DNA from 3 places in the Butyricicoccus sp. AM78-15b2TA genome. Region 2 is predicted to be linked to each of the others. Evidence: predicted binding sites of a transcription regulator. Region 2 holds the regulator's gene; each other region holds the start of a gene.

Region 1 (4,730 bases), on a different contig from region 2:
ACCGCGTCCGGGAATTTGAGGTCGGCGTCGTTGAGCATGGAGTAAATGTCATCCGGGCTGGCGGCCATTTCGCCTGCAGCGGCGAGGATTGCCTCCTCCTTGTCAGACAGCACATGCTCTCGGCGGCGGCGAATGCGGTCGATATTCAGGCGGTACAGCTCCAGCTCGGGTGCTTCGGCGTACAGACGGTTCATGTCCTCATCACTGATGGCGAGCAGCTCAGGGGTCTCAAACGCGGCGGCAGACTGAATTTCGACCGCGAAGCGCGTCACCTGGCTGACCATCTCCTGATACGCGGCGACGCGGGTGTCTTCATCGCTGCGGCGCTGCGCGTAGTGTACGAGCGCGTCAAATGCAAGGCTGATTTCATCATCCAGACGGAAAAAAGACAGCAGAGCAGCGCCGCTTTCGGCCAGTCTGCCGCGGAATGCGGTGATGCGCGGAAGGAACTCCTTGGCCTTCGCTAACGCGGCACGCCAGTCATCGTCGGTCGCAAACAGATCCTGAATCGCCCATTTGTCCTTTTCGGGCACATCTGCGCGGACGGGAATTTTATTGGTTTCCATGGAAATACTTCCTTTCCGGTAGAGTTTTCTCCTCTTATTATGATACTCCAACCGCGGGATTCATGCAAGCGATTTACCGCGATAAAATAAAACATCCCGCTTTCCTTGCAAAAAGCGGGATGTTTGTTATTCTTTCTCCGGCAGCGAACTGCCGTAGGTTTCGAGTGCACGCTTGATATCATTCCACGCAAAACCGCGACGCTGGAGTGCCGCAACGGCTTTTTCGACCTCTTTTCGATCGGAAACGTCACCGCGCAGGCGTTTTTCGAGCAGAGCCAGCATTTGCGCCTCATCCGGGGAGAAGGTCTGCATAGCCGCTTCTGCGGTGTCGCGGTCTATGCCGCGGCGGGTCAGCTCCTGTCGGATGCGTGCCGCGCCGTAGCCCTTGCGCTTGTAGCCGCGCACAACGCTTTCCGCGAACAGCGCGTCATTGAGCATGCTGCGTTCGGTCAGCCACGCAAGCGCGTAATCGGCGGCTTCCTCATCGTGCCCCTTGGCAAGCAGCTTGTCGCGCAGCATTTTCGCACTCAATGCCCGATAAGACAGCTGTTTTGCCGCTATATCGAGGGCTGCGCGGTATTTATCCTCGCTCATTATTCTTCGTCGAGGTCATCAAAATCGTCCGCGTCGATGGAGACTGCCTTGGAGGACGACGGACGCGGTGCCTTATCCGCAGGTTTTTCGGCCTTCTCGGTCGGCACAGCAGCGGAAGGACGTGCCGCATGGCTCTGCGCCAGCTTGCTGCGCTCCTCGGCTACCTTTTCCATGATCTGCTTCTGTACGTCATCCGCGATGTCCGGATGATCCTTGAAATACTGCTTGGCAGCATCACGGCCCTGACCCAGACGGGTATCGCCCATGGAGAACCACGCGCCGGATTTGTTGAGGATGCCGAATTCCACGCCGAGATCGACCAGCTCGCTCGTGCGGGAAATACCTTCGCCGTACATAATATCGAACTCAGCCTGCTTGAACGGGGGAGCGACCTTGTTTTTTACAACCTTTACGCGGGTGTGGCTGCCGATCAGCTCGGTGCCGTTTTTCAGATGCTCCACGCGGCGAACCTCCATGCGGACAGACGCATAGAACTTGAGCGCACGGCCGCCGGTGGTGACCTCCGGATTGCCGTAAATGACGCCGACCTTCTCACGCAGCTGGTTGATAAAGATGGCTACGCACTGGCTCTTGGCGATCGAGCCGGCCAGCTTGCGCATCGCCTGACTCATCATGCGGGCATGCAGACCGACGAAGGAATCGCCCATTTCGCCTTCGATTTCGGCGCGCGGCGTCAGCGCGGCAACCGAGTCGATAACCACGATGTCGATCGCGCCCGAGCGCACAAGCGCTTCCGCAATGTCCAGACCCTGCTCACCGGTGTCCGGCTGGGAGACCAGCAGGCTGTCAATGTCAACGCCGAGTGCCTTGGCGTAAACCGGGTCGAGCGCGTGCTCGGCGTCGATAAACGCAGCCGTGCCGCCCAGCTTCTGTGCCTCTGCAACGCTGTGCAGCGCAACCGTGGTCTTACCGGAGGATTCCGGTCCGTAGATCTCAATGATTCGGCCGCGCGGCAGACCGCCGATGCCGAGTGCGAGATCCAGACCGATCGAGCCGGTCGGGATGTGTTCGATGTTCATGCCGGTGTTTTCGCCCAGACGCATAACCGAGCCTTTGCCGAACTGCTTTTCGATCTGACCGAGCGCAGCGGCAAGTGCTTTCTTCTTATCAGCCGCAGGAGCGACCGGTTCCAACTGCTTTTTGGTAGCCATGATAGCATTTCCTCCTGAAAAAGTTACAAATATGCAAGCCGCAGAGCGGCGGTGTATTCGGATTCGATACACCCATTATAACAGGGTGCCGATTTGAATGCAATGATTTTATCGAAAATTTGTTCGATAAAATTTGATATAAAAAATCCTGCCTGAAAAGGCAGGATTTTCAACGGGTCTTATTTACCCTGTGCGTCGATATACGCCTTCGCATGCTGCTTGAGCTTGTCGAAGGTTTCCTCGCTCAGCACATGCTCGATGCGGCACGCATCCTCAGCGGCGGTCTCAGCGTCCACGCCGAGAGCGGTGAGGAACGCGGTGAGCACGGTGTGGCGCTCGTAAATGCTGGTGGCAATCTGCATGCCGGATTCGGTCAGTCCCAGCAGACCATTCTGGTCGATGGAAACGTAACCGTTATCGCGCAGCAGGCCAACGGCACGGCTGATGCTCGGCTTGGAAAAGCCGGTGTAGTGCGCAACGTCGATCGAGCGCACCTGTCCATTTTTCTGCGTCAGAACCAGGATGGCTTCCAGGTAGTTTTCCGCGCTTTCCTGAATTTTCAATGCACGGACCTCCTTTTTTAAGATACTCTTTTCTGTAGGGCAGCACATGGGTTGGTCCTGCCGCGAAATTCTGTAATAGTATATCTATTTTATCATGACTTGCGTGTTTTTGCAATCTGCGTTGAACAAATTTCAAGCGGAAACAGCGGTCTGTGTTACGGCTGATCGGGCGGGAGCGGATTTTCCGGTGTATTCTGCGGCTCGGGCTGCGGTGCGGGAGCCGGCTGCTCGAACGGCTGCGGCTCGGGCATTTTGCGGTCAATGCTGCGCAGGGTGCGGTGCATGCTGAACAGCATCATAATAAATTCATAGCCGAGCCGTGCAGCAATATTTCCGACGATAAACAGCAGGATCGCCCAGAAAAAGTGGAAAAACAGCAGAATAACGCTGTAAACAGCCAGCGCAGCGACCGTCATGCAGTACAGGATTTTCAGCAGACCCTCGGTGTATGCGTGCCGGAAATTGAGAAAATCATGCAGCTTTGCTGCCGCGCCGTGGTAGTGATTCGGCTTGCGGACAAACAGCGTGTACAGCGCGATGCCGCCCGCAAGAATCAGTAAAAGTGCCAGAATCGGCAGAATCATTGAGAAAAGCGGTGTGTATGTATAGGTGTAAGCGTAATTCATGGTATGCACCTCTCCTTTGGAAATGGGTTGATACATTTTTAGTGTACCATATTCTGCGGGGTTGATAAAGGGAAAGTTGAATAATTGAGAATGGAAAATGGAGAATGGAGAATGCAGGTGAGGGGAAAATCGGTGTATTTATCAGGTGAGAATGGCGTTATCATTAAGAAACGGCGGCAATCGTGGAATTGCAGGGGCGGCCGGCGACCGCCCGCATACCGTTAAATATTACGTTCATTTTCCATTCTCCATTCTCAATTTTTCATTTCAAACCGCCTACGACCATTGCAAATTCCATCAAAATGTTGTACTCTTGATGTACCACCGAACAGGAGAGATACCATGAAAATTTTGCACACTACACCCGCGCAGGACGGGTTTTATATGCCTGCGGAGTTTGCACCGCATGAGGGCTGCCTGATGATCTGGCCGGAACGCGCCGACAGCTGGCAGTACGGCGCCTATGCGGCCCGGAAAGCCTTTCTGCGTGTGATCGAGACGATTTCCGAAAGCGAAAGCATGACCGTGCTCTGCTCGGAAGGGCAGTATGACAACGCGCGTGCGCAGCTGCCCGACCGCGTTCGTCTGGTCGTGATGGAGACTGACGATGCGTGGGCGCGTGATGTTGGCCCGACCTTTGTTATCAACGGCAGGGGAGAGCGCCGCGGCATCGACTGGGGATTTAACGCGTGGGGCGGCGATGTGGACGGCCTGTATCCCTCGTGGGAGAAGGACAACCGCGTGGCGCGCAAGTTCTGCGACCTGGTCAGCAACGACGTATACGACAAACGCGATTTCATTTGCGAGGGCGGCTCCATCCACTCGGACGGCGAGGGCACCGCGCTCGTCACCGAAGCCTGCCTGCTGAGCGCGGGACGCAATCCCGATCTCACAAAGACTCAAATTGAGCAGGTTTTGTGCGATTATCTGGGCGTTTCCAAGGTGATCTGGCTGCCGCGCGGTATTTACAACGACGAGACCAACGAGCACGTTGACAACGTATGCGCTTTCACGGCTCCGGGCGAGGTTGTGCTCGCGTGGACGGATGACGAGACCGACCCGCAGTATGCGCTCTCCAAGGCCAGTCTGGATGCACTGGAAGCTGCGACCGATGCCAGGGGACGCAGAATCAGGGTGCACAAGCTGCCGCTGCCCAAGCCGGTGACTATCACCGCGGAGGAGTGCGACGGCCTTGACCTGTGCGACGGC
Region 2 (4,730 bases):
AGACCGGCACGATGCGTCCCGGGTGGTCAGCGTCCGGTGCGACCTTCTCCGACTGCGGGGAAACCATCGTGCGGCCGCGCCCATAGCCCTGCACCTTGCCGTAGAACACATACTCCTGTCCGACGCGCAGCTGTGCCGCAGCATACGGATTGTTGAAATAGGTGACGTTCAGCGTGCCGGTTTCATCGTAAATCGTGCACTTGACCAGCGTCAGGCCCTTGCGGATACGGTTGACCCTGGGTTCGGTGCCGACCACAGCGCGCACAGCATACTTGTCCTCCATGCCGATTTCCGCAATCGGCGTGATGTGAGTGCGATCCTCGTAGTCGCGCGGGTAGGTCTCGAGCGCGTCACGAAGCGTGCGGATATGCAGTTTTTCGAGCAGCTTCGCCTTTTTCGGGCCGATGCCCTTGACGAACTGGATGCTGTCATCAACCGATGGCATGAGGATTCTCCTTTGGGAATTTTGATTTGCAAGGCACCCGCTTTACGGGGCGCACGAACCGCGCAGGCGGTTCGCCCATTCTGGGCGGCGCCCTTTTTTCTGCACCAATTGACCGGGGCGCACGAACCGCGCAGACGGTTCGCCCTAACGGGCGGAGCGTTTTTCGCTGAAGTTCAGCGGGAGTTCGCCTACGCGGCGGGCGCATAAGAGGGATGGACACCAAAGGTTTCCACCCCTCTTATGAATCTCCCCGTTTCCTCTTAGCACGGCGAAATTTGCAGAACTGAGACTATAAAGGAACGGCAGAGGATTTTTTCTTCCGCAGGACGACTGATAGCCGTCCATGTATCCGCGTATTCGCAGGGTCAGATACCTTTCTGCTACACATACGGGCAACTCTACGCTGGGTGCGGCATAACAGTGCCGCACCCTGTGTAGCAGCAATCTATCTGTGAACTGCGAACAGGTTGCGAAAGATACGCTGTGGTAACCCGACTGCCGTTCCCCTTTTCGAAGCGGTCGCCGCTCTCTGGTCTGCGCCAGACTAACAAACAAAGGGAAACGGGAGTTAAGAGGGTAGAAACCGTAGGTGTCTACCCTCTTGCCCTCGCTGCGGGAGCGGCGAAGTCCCCGCTTGATTTCAAGCGAAAAACCTCCCGCCCGTTAGGGGCGAACACGCCTGCGGCAGTTCGCGTCCCCCGCTCAGCCGATGCTGAAAAAGGCTGCTCTTAATACTCGCGGTAAACCGCCTTCACCACGCCTAAAATCTGGCACCCGGTGCCGTTGATCGGCGGATACGCCGGATTCTCCGGCATGAGCCATACACCGTCCGGCGTGATGTTGAGCGTCTTGCAGGTGGCCTCATCCTCGAGCAGCGCGATCACGATGTCGCCGTTGCGCGCCTGCACATCCTGCCGGATAATGACCAGATCATCATCCATAATGCCCACGCCGATCATCGAATCGCCGCGAATGCGCAGCGCGTAATACTCGCCGCCTCCCGCTGCCGGTTCGAACGGCACATAGCCGATATGCTCCTCCACCGCGAGGATCGGCATACCGGCGGTGACGCGGCCCAGAATCGGCACGCGCGGCACCATGGAAGGGCCGCTGACCGGCGTCAGCGCACGCGATTTATGCTCATTCGGCTCCAGATAACCGGCCTCCTGCAGCTTTTTCAGGTGCGCATGCACGGTGGACGGCGACCGCAGTCCCATCTCTGCACCAATCTCGCGCACCGAAGGCGGATAGCCGTGTTCAAGGGAATAACTGCTTATATAATCCAGTATCTGCTGTTGTTTGGCGGAAATCTTCTTCATTTTCGGCACTCCTCGCTGTTTCCGTCGGAACATACGTTCGTAATTTTATCCTTATTATACCGCAATCCGCTGCAATAAGCAAACATTTGTTTGTATTAACCTGTACGAATTTTCCGCGTTATTCGACACTATCCTTCAATTTATCCATTTTCTGCCGCTGTGTTGAAAAATAACGCAGTTTCATCACCGCATTGCTTGTATTTTACATGATTTTGTTATATCATATAAGCAGCAAAAGTATTGATTATTGCAAGGGGACCCGCATTCTGCACCCCTAACTCGCAGGGAGGTTTTTATATGACCATCAAGACCGATCTCGGATATATCGACATTACCAACGAGGTGCTGGCCGGCATTGCCGGTTACGCAGCATCCTCCTGCTTCGGTGTCAAAGGCATGACCATCCGCTCCATGTCGGACGGACTGGCGCACCTGCTCGGACTGGAAAACCAGTCGCGCGGCGTAAAGGTCACCGAGGCTGTGGACGGCGGTGTCAACATCGACCTGCACATTGCAGTCGAGCACGGTGTGAATATTGCCACCGTCTGCCGCTCTATCATCGGCGAGGTACGCTACAACGTTGAGCGTCTGACCGGTGTGGACGTGAAGAACGTCGATATCTATGTAGAGAGCATTAAGGCGGACTGACCTATAGGGGACTTCGCAAGTCCCCTATATACGGAAGTCAGTTCCGGAGAAACTGACTTCCGATACCCGAACGTCGCCGTCCAGGACGGCTGAGTCGGGGTAACAAAACCCACGCACATGTCGCGGGTTTTGTTGCGGCGAAATACGCCGCTGATTGCATGCCGCGGCGTAACCGCGGACGTCTGCGGACGGGACCAATGGCTCGGATTGCCCTAAGGAAATCCTGCCATGCGGTTACGGTTTGCAAGTAAACCGAAATCTTATTACGCGCAACTGCGCGGTTACTTTTTTAGGGAGAGATTAAATTAAATGGCAGATCAGAAAATCAACGGTGCGCTGTACCGGTCCATGGTGATCGAGGGCGCACTCGCCATTGCAGAAAAGAAGGAACAGGCAAACGAACTGAACGTATTCCCGGTGCCGGACGGCGATACCGGCACGAATATGTCCATGACGATGGGTTCCGCGATGGCTGAGATGGAAAAGCTCGCTGAGCCGACCCTCGCCAAAGCGGCGGATGCGACCGCTTCCGCGCTGCTGCGCGGCGCGCGCGGCAACTCGGGCGTTATCCTGTCGCTGCTGTTCCGCGGCATGGCGAAAAAGCTGCGCGAGACCGAGGAGGCTGATGGCCGCACACTCGCGCTTGCGCTGCGCGAAGGCGTAGACACCGCCTACAAGGCGGTTATGAAGCCCGCTGAGGGCACCATTCTGACCGTATCGCGCGTTGCGGCACAGCACGCGGTCGAGCTGTGTCAGGCCGAGCCGACGCTCACCGCAGAGCAGGTTCTGGCAGCGATCCTCGAGCAGGGCCACACCGCACTCGAGGAGACCGTTCACCAGAATCCGGTGCTTGAAAAGGCAGGCGTGGTTGACGCCGGCGGCTTCGGCTTTATCACCATCTTCGAGGGCATGCTGGACGCGCTGCGCGGCATCCACAAGGAACGTGCTGTTGCGGCAGAGCCGACCAAGTCCACCGCAGACTTCGCTGCGATCAACGACGAGGACATCACCTTCACCTACTGCACCGAGTTCATCGCATCCCGCAAGGACAAGGCACGCAATGTTGCCCGTCTGCGCTCTATCCTGAACGAAATCGGCGATTCGCTGGTTGTTGTCGAGGATGATGATATCGTCAAGGTACACGTTCACACCGACCAGCCGAACAAGGCGCTCGAGGAGGGTCTGAAATTCGGTCCGCTGCTGACCGTTAAGATCGAAAACATGCGCGAGCAGCACACCGCCAAGGTAATCGAGGGCACGGCAGACGCGCCCAAAGAGCGCGTGATCGTTCCGGCAGAGAAGAAGTTTGGCTTTGTAGCCGTTGCTGCCGGTGAGGGTCTCAAAACCCTGTTTACCGACCTCGGCGCGGACGTTGTCGTACAGGGCGGTCAGACCATGAACCCGTCCACCGACGATATTCTGCACGCTGTCGATGCCGTTCCGGCAGAGATCGTTTTCGTGCTGCCGAACAACAAGAACATCATCATGGCTGCCGAGCAGGCGGTTCATCTCTCCGAGGAGAAAAAGGTGATCGTCGTGCCGACCAAGACCATCCCGCAGGGTATTTCGGCCATGCTGGCGGTCGATCCGGAAGCCGAGCAGGACAGCGAGCTGGCGCTTGCTATGCTGGACGCGGCAAAGCACGTCCGCAGCGGTCAGGTGACGTATGCGGCCCGCGACAGCGAGTTTGACGGCAAGAAGATCAAGCAGGGTGAGTATCTGTCGCTGTGCGAGGGTAAGCTGTGCGCCAACGGCAAGGAAACCTCGGTCATCAAGAAGCTGGCGCGCGAGATGGTATCCGACGACAGCGCGTTTGCAACCGTTATCTTCGGCGAAGGCGTTACCGAGGAGCAGGCCGCTGAGGTCGAGAACCTGCTTCACAAGGAAAATAAGGAGATGGAGATCAACGTCATCGACGGCGGTCAGCCGGTTTACTACTACATCATTTCGGTAGAGTAAACCGTCCGGAAAGCATAAAAAAGCATCGGAAACTGCGTTTCCGATGCTTTTTTCGTGAAATTTCGTCTGCTGTGATTTACTTTACAAGCTCAGCTGCCATATCGAACATGGTCTGTGCATCCAGACCGGTATCATAGCCGCTGATGAGGTACGTTGCGCCGTCCTGCTCCCAGAGTACGGACTGGAACATCTTATCCTCCACCTCGTCCGAGCCATAATAGCTGATAACGAGTTCGCCGTTCTTCTCCTGCTGCTTTTCCTCGTCGGACTTCTCGTAGTCGTCCGGTACGAAGCGGTAGTGCGCATCGCGATAGGTCAGCGTAACGCCGTTTACCTCGGCAGTCGTTGCCGGAACCGGA
Region 3 (4,730 bases), 180 kb from region 2:
GTGGAGCACGAAAAGGCATGGCTGCTGCGGGTGACGCTCAATTGCCTGAAAAGCCACTGGCGCATGGCATGGCGGCGGCACGACACACCGCTCGATGACCGCATTCCGTTTCCTGAGCCGGAGGACAGCGTACTGGATGAAGCCCTGCGGCGGCTGACGCCCAAGTACCGCACGGCAGTGCATTTATTCTACTGCGAGGGCTACACCGCAGAGGAGATTGCGCGCATGAGCGGGGAAAAACCGTCCACGATACGCACACGGCTGACGCGCGCACGGGCACAGCTGCGCGAATTGATGAAAGGAGAACTGGACGATGGATTTTCACAAGCAGTACCGCGACATGAATGAGAATATCACGCCGAGCGACACACTGGTGCAGCAGACGATCGCCAAAATGGAGAGCGGCAGGCCGCACAGAGCGCGAAAACCGCTCAAGATCATCCTTGCGGTTGCGGCGGCACTGGCCTGCGTGAGCACCGCCGTAGCTGCCAATCAGGAGGCGGTTCTGCGGGTGCTGTACCAAATCGCGCCCGGCATGGCAGAGTACCTGCAGCCGGTCGGGCAGGTCTGCGAGGACCGGGGCGTCAAGCTGGAGGTCGTTTCGGCGGACGTGGAAGGCAGCACAGCAAAGGTTTATTTGTCGCTGACCGACACCACGGGCAGCGTGTTCGGCGATGCCGCGCCGGATATGTACGACAGCTGGCATTTGGATTATCCGCGCTTGGGCAGAACTGCACCGCTGTCCTGCGGCTGCTCGACGGTTGACTACGATCCAAGTGCCCGCACGGCAACATATTTTCTTCAAATTGACGATTTGGGAGGAGATGTTCCGGCAGGCGCGTTCAAGTTTTCGTTTAACAAGCTGCTGATTGGAAAAGTAGAGCAGGAAGATGTTCCGGTAACGGCGGATTTGTCCGCAGTGACGCAGAATGCACCGACCGAGAATCACGATATCAACGGTCTGAGTGCGTCGGATATCTCGCTGTACGAAACCATGCACGACTATGATTTTCTTGTTTCGCAGGGCACTTTGTGGCAGAGTGAGAATGGGGTATGCGCACTGATTGCTGCCGGATGGCAAAATGGAGAACTGCATTTGCATTATCGCACAGATGGTTCGCTGACGCTGGATAATCACGCAGATTTTTCGACCTTGCACCTTGCGGACGGCACGGAACTGATGTGCGAATACGCGGTATCCTACAAGGATTTTGACAATGATATTGATTACACAGAGTACGTTTTCCCGATGGCATACGAGGATGTTGCCGGCTGTACACTTACCGGTGATATCTACACCGCAAGCGACCTGATGGACGGCAGCTGGGCGGTATCCTTCCGGCTGACGCAGTAACGCAAAAATGAGGACATATCCGGCAGATATGTCCTCATTTTTTATCCGTTTTATCCTTTTTCTTCACCGAATGCGCGAACACGACTGATTTATCACCGAATTTCTGCCGCAGCGCGTCAACCGTCTGGTCAAGCTTATGCTGACGGTCGCGCTTCTGGATATCCTCGGCGGCGTCAAACAGCGAAAGCTGCTCGCACGACTGATTTTCCGGCAGCAGATTGGCTGCCGTGACCGAGAGCAGGCGCACCGGCTTGTCCATCGGCCAGTGCCCGAGCAGCAGCTGCATGGACAGGTCGATGAGCGTCCGCGTGGAGTTGGTCGGCCGCTCAAGCGTTACCTGCCGCGAGCGGTTGTGAAATTCCGGGTCGCGGATGCCGAGCTGCACGGTCTGGCACACCATGCCGCGCTTTCGCAAACGTCTGCCGACATTGTCGCACAGCGCCGTGATGCCCATGCGGCATTCGTCCGCGCCGAGCAGATTGTGCGCGAACGTCATGCTGTTGCCGACCGATTTGACTTCTCGTTCCGCGTAAAATGAGCGCACAGGCTCATCGTCCTCGCCTCTGGCGTAACGCAGCAGAAGATCGCCGTTTTTGCCCAGAATGCTGTGGATAAACGCCGGATCGCAGGCGGCAAGCTCGCCGATCGTGCGTACGCCCAGTTGGTTCAGCCGGTCGCTGGCGCGTTTGCCGACATACAGGAGCGTGTTCGCGGGCAAGGACCACACGCGCTGCTTGAAATTTCCGCGCGAAAAGACCGTCGTGCCGTCCGGCTTTTTGTAATCGCTGCCGAGTTTGGCGAACGCGCGGTTGAACGATACGCCGACCGAAATGGTCAGCCCGACCTCCTCGCGCATGCGGCGGCGCAGCTCGTCCGCGATATGCTCGCCGGAGCCGAACAGGTGCATCGAGCCGGTGACATCGAGGAAGGATTCGTCAATGCCGAACGGATCGACAAGATCGGTGTACTGCAGGTACAGCTCGTTGCACTTGCGCGAAAACTTCACATATTCGCTCCGGTGCGGTGCTACCAGCCGTAAATCCGGGCATTTTCGTTTCGCCTGCCAGATGGTCTCGGCGGTTTGTACGCCGAAGGCTTTGGCCTTCTCGTTCTTGGCGAGAATGATGCCGTGGCGGCTCTCCGGATCACCGCAGACGGCGGTCGGTCCGTCGGCGAGCGACGGGTCGAGCAGCGTTTCCACACTCGCGAAAAACGAGTTGCAGTCGCAGTGCAGAATGGTTCTGTCCATCGGTCATCATCTCCTCCCGAACGAATGTTTGCATCGTATAACTGCATTATATCCGAAAAAAATGTGCTTGACAAGTGGGAGAATGAGGTGCATACTGTATTTGCAAGCAAGGGTGCCGTGATGAGCGGCTGAGAGGGCGAGAGCCTAACCTTTTGAACCTGTTGGTTAGCACCATCGTAGGGAAGCTGTCGCATACACTTGAAATTTTAATGCTCCGGTTTTACCGCATGGTGAGACCGGAGCATTTTTTTCTTGCGGAAAAGAGGATATTTGCATGAAAGTAAACGGTAACGAACGCGCTGTTCCCGCAGAAGGAACCGTACTGGCACTGCTGAAGGAGTTGGGTCACGACCCGCAGCGTGTGGCTGTCGAGAAGAACGGCACCATCATTCCGCGCGCGCAGTTCGCGGAAGAGAAGCTGACCGATGCCGACCATCTGGAAGTCGTATGCTTTGTGGGCGGCGGCTGATATTCTTCGATTGAAACTACAGTTTCAATCGAGAGGGGACATACTGCGTAAAACGCGGATATGTCCCAAAGAAATTTGCGCGCCGCGAGCGGCACACACATTTTTTACTGGTATGAAAACCGAGATACATGCTCCCGGTTTTCATAGAAATTGCAATGCAATTTCCGATTAAATGCACGCTGCGCGTGATTACAGGAGAATTCCCATGATTTTAACCAAAGAACAACTGCATGACGCACTGGTGGAACGCCACGGCGCGGATATTCAGGCTAAGCTGGACAAGGCGTGTGTCGGCATTGCAGGTCTGGGCGGGCTTGGCTCCAACCTTGCGATCTTTCTGGCGCGGCTGGGTGTCGGTCATCTCATCCTTGTGGATTTCGATGTGGTGGACATCACCAACCTTAACCGTCAGCATTACACGATGAAAGACCTCGGCATTCCGAAAACGCTCGCGCTTGTTGAGCAGCTTGAGGCCATCAATCCCTATCTCACTTACGAGACCTACACCGAGCGGGTCGTTCCGTCCAACGTAGAGCGGCTGTTCTCCGGCTGTGATGTGGTCGTAGAGGCGTTCGACAAGCCGGACCAGAAGGCCATGCTGCTCGAGAATCTGCTTACCAGACTGCCGGAAAAGCCGGTCGTGTCGGGCAGCGGCATGGCAGGCTACGGTTCAGCGAACCTGATCAAGACCGAAAAACGCTTCGGCCATGTGTATCTCTGCGGCGACGGTACAAGCGATGTAGCCGACGGTCTCGGCCTGATGGCGCCGCGCGTAGCGGTCTGCTCGGCACATGAAGGCACGATGGTGCTGCGCCTGCTCATCGGAGAAACGGAGCCGTAAATAGAAAACGGAGAACAGAAGCCGCAGCTTTCATTCTCCGCTCTCCATTATTCTTTCGGCTGATCGGAACCGCAATGTGCACACTTGACAGCTTTGATCGGAATCTCGCTGCAGCAGAACGGGCAGACCTTGGTGGTCGGCTCTGCGGGTGCTTCCGGCTTTTTGCCGAGCGCAGTCAGCTTATTGACCGCTTTGAGCAGGCAGAACAGAACGAACGCCATGATCAAAAAGTTGATGATCGAGGTGATGAATGCACCGTAGCGCAGCTCCACACCGCCGAGGTTCAGCACGAAACCGCTTAAATCGGTGCCGCCGAACAGGCCGAGAATCGGGTTAATGAGGTTATCGGTCAGTGAAGTCACGATGCTGGTGAACGCACCGCCGATGATAACACCGATCGCCATGTCCATCACGTTGCCGCGCAGCGCGAAGGCTTTGAATTCTTCGATAAACTTTTTCACTTTTACGTTCCCCTTTCTTATTTATACTATCAGTTTATACGTTTCCCTTAAATGGGTCAAGAAAAAGGAGTTTTTCACATGAAAGATACGCTTGTAATCGGCGGACACGAGTTTCAGTCCCGCTTTATCCTTGGTTCCGGCAAGTATTCGCTCGACCTGATCAACGCTGCTGTGCAGAATGCAGGCGCACAGATCATCACGCTGGCACTGCGCCGAGCAAATGAGGGCGGCACGGCTAACATCCTCGACTATATCCCAGAGGGCGTAACGCTGCTGCCGAACACCTCGGGTGCCCGCAATGCCGACGAGGCGGTTCGTATTGCGCGCCTGTCGCGTGCGTGCGGCTGCGGCGATTT

The links. Region 2 encodes LexA, which represses DNA repair genes until DNA is damaged. Its sites were predicted from a motif close to CNAACANNTGTTNG; they were not measured.
Region 1: a site for LexA is predicted at 2,445-2,458, ahead of recA (recombinase RecA). Genes of this name have one in related genera too.
Region 3: a site for LexA is predicted at 2,621-2,634, ahead of dinB (DNA polymerase IV). Genes of this name have one in related genera too.

What each region holds. Positions count from the first base shown of each region.
Region 1 is NZ_JAQEHY010000006.1:106,916-111,645, reverse strand. It holds gene pepF (oligoendopeptidase F) at 1-566, opposite strand, end outside; gene PGS25_RS07710 (regulatory protein RecX) at 693-1,160, opposite strand; gene recA (recombinase RecA) at 1,160-2,332, opposite strand; gene PGS25_RS07700 (metal-dependent transcriptional regulator) at 2,512-2,895, opposite strand; gene PGS25_RS07695 (DUF4282 domain-containing protein) at 3,051-3,521, opposite strand; gene aguA (agmatine deiminase) at 3,864-4,730, shown strand, end outside.
Region 2 is NZ_JAQEHY010000003.1:266,105-270,834, forward strand. It holds gene recG (ATP-dependent DNA helicase RecG) at 1-445, opposite strand, end outside; gene lexA (transcriptional repressor LexA) at 1,174-1,764, opposite strand; gene PGS25_RS05015 (Asp23/Gls24 family envelope stress response protein) at 2,062-2,412, shown strand; gene PGS25_RS05020 (DAK2 domain-containing protein) at 2,722-4,371, shown strand; gene PGS25_RS05025 (hypothetical protein) at 4,448-4,730, opposite strand, start outside.
Region 3 is NZ_JAQEHY010000003.1:87,264-91,993, reverse strand. It holds gene PGS25_RS04200 (RNA polymerase sigma factor) at 1-348, shown strand, start outside; gene PGS25_RS04195 (hypothetical protein) at 314-1,354, shown strand; gene dinB (DNA polymerase IV) at 1,389-2,603, opposite strand; TPP riboswitch at 2,702-2,804, shown strand; gene thiS (sulfur carrier protein ThiS) at 2,878-3,072, shown strand; gene thiF (sulfur carrier protein ThiS adenylyltransferase ThiF) at 3,278-3,913, shown strand; gene mscL (large conductance mechanosensitive channel protein MscL) at 3,961-4,374, opposite strand; gene PGS25_RS04170 (thiazole synthase) at 4,453-4,730, shown strand, end outside.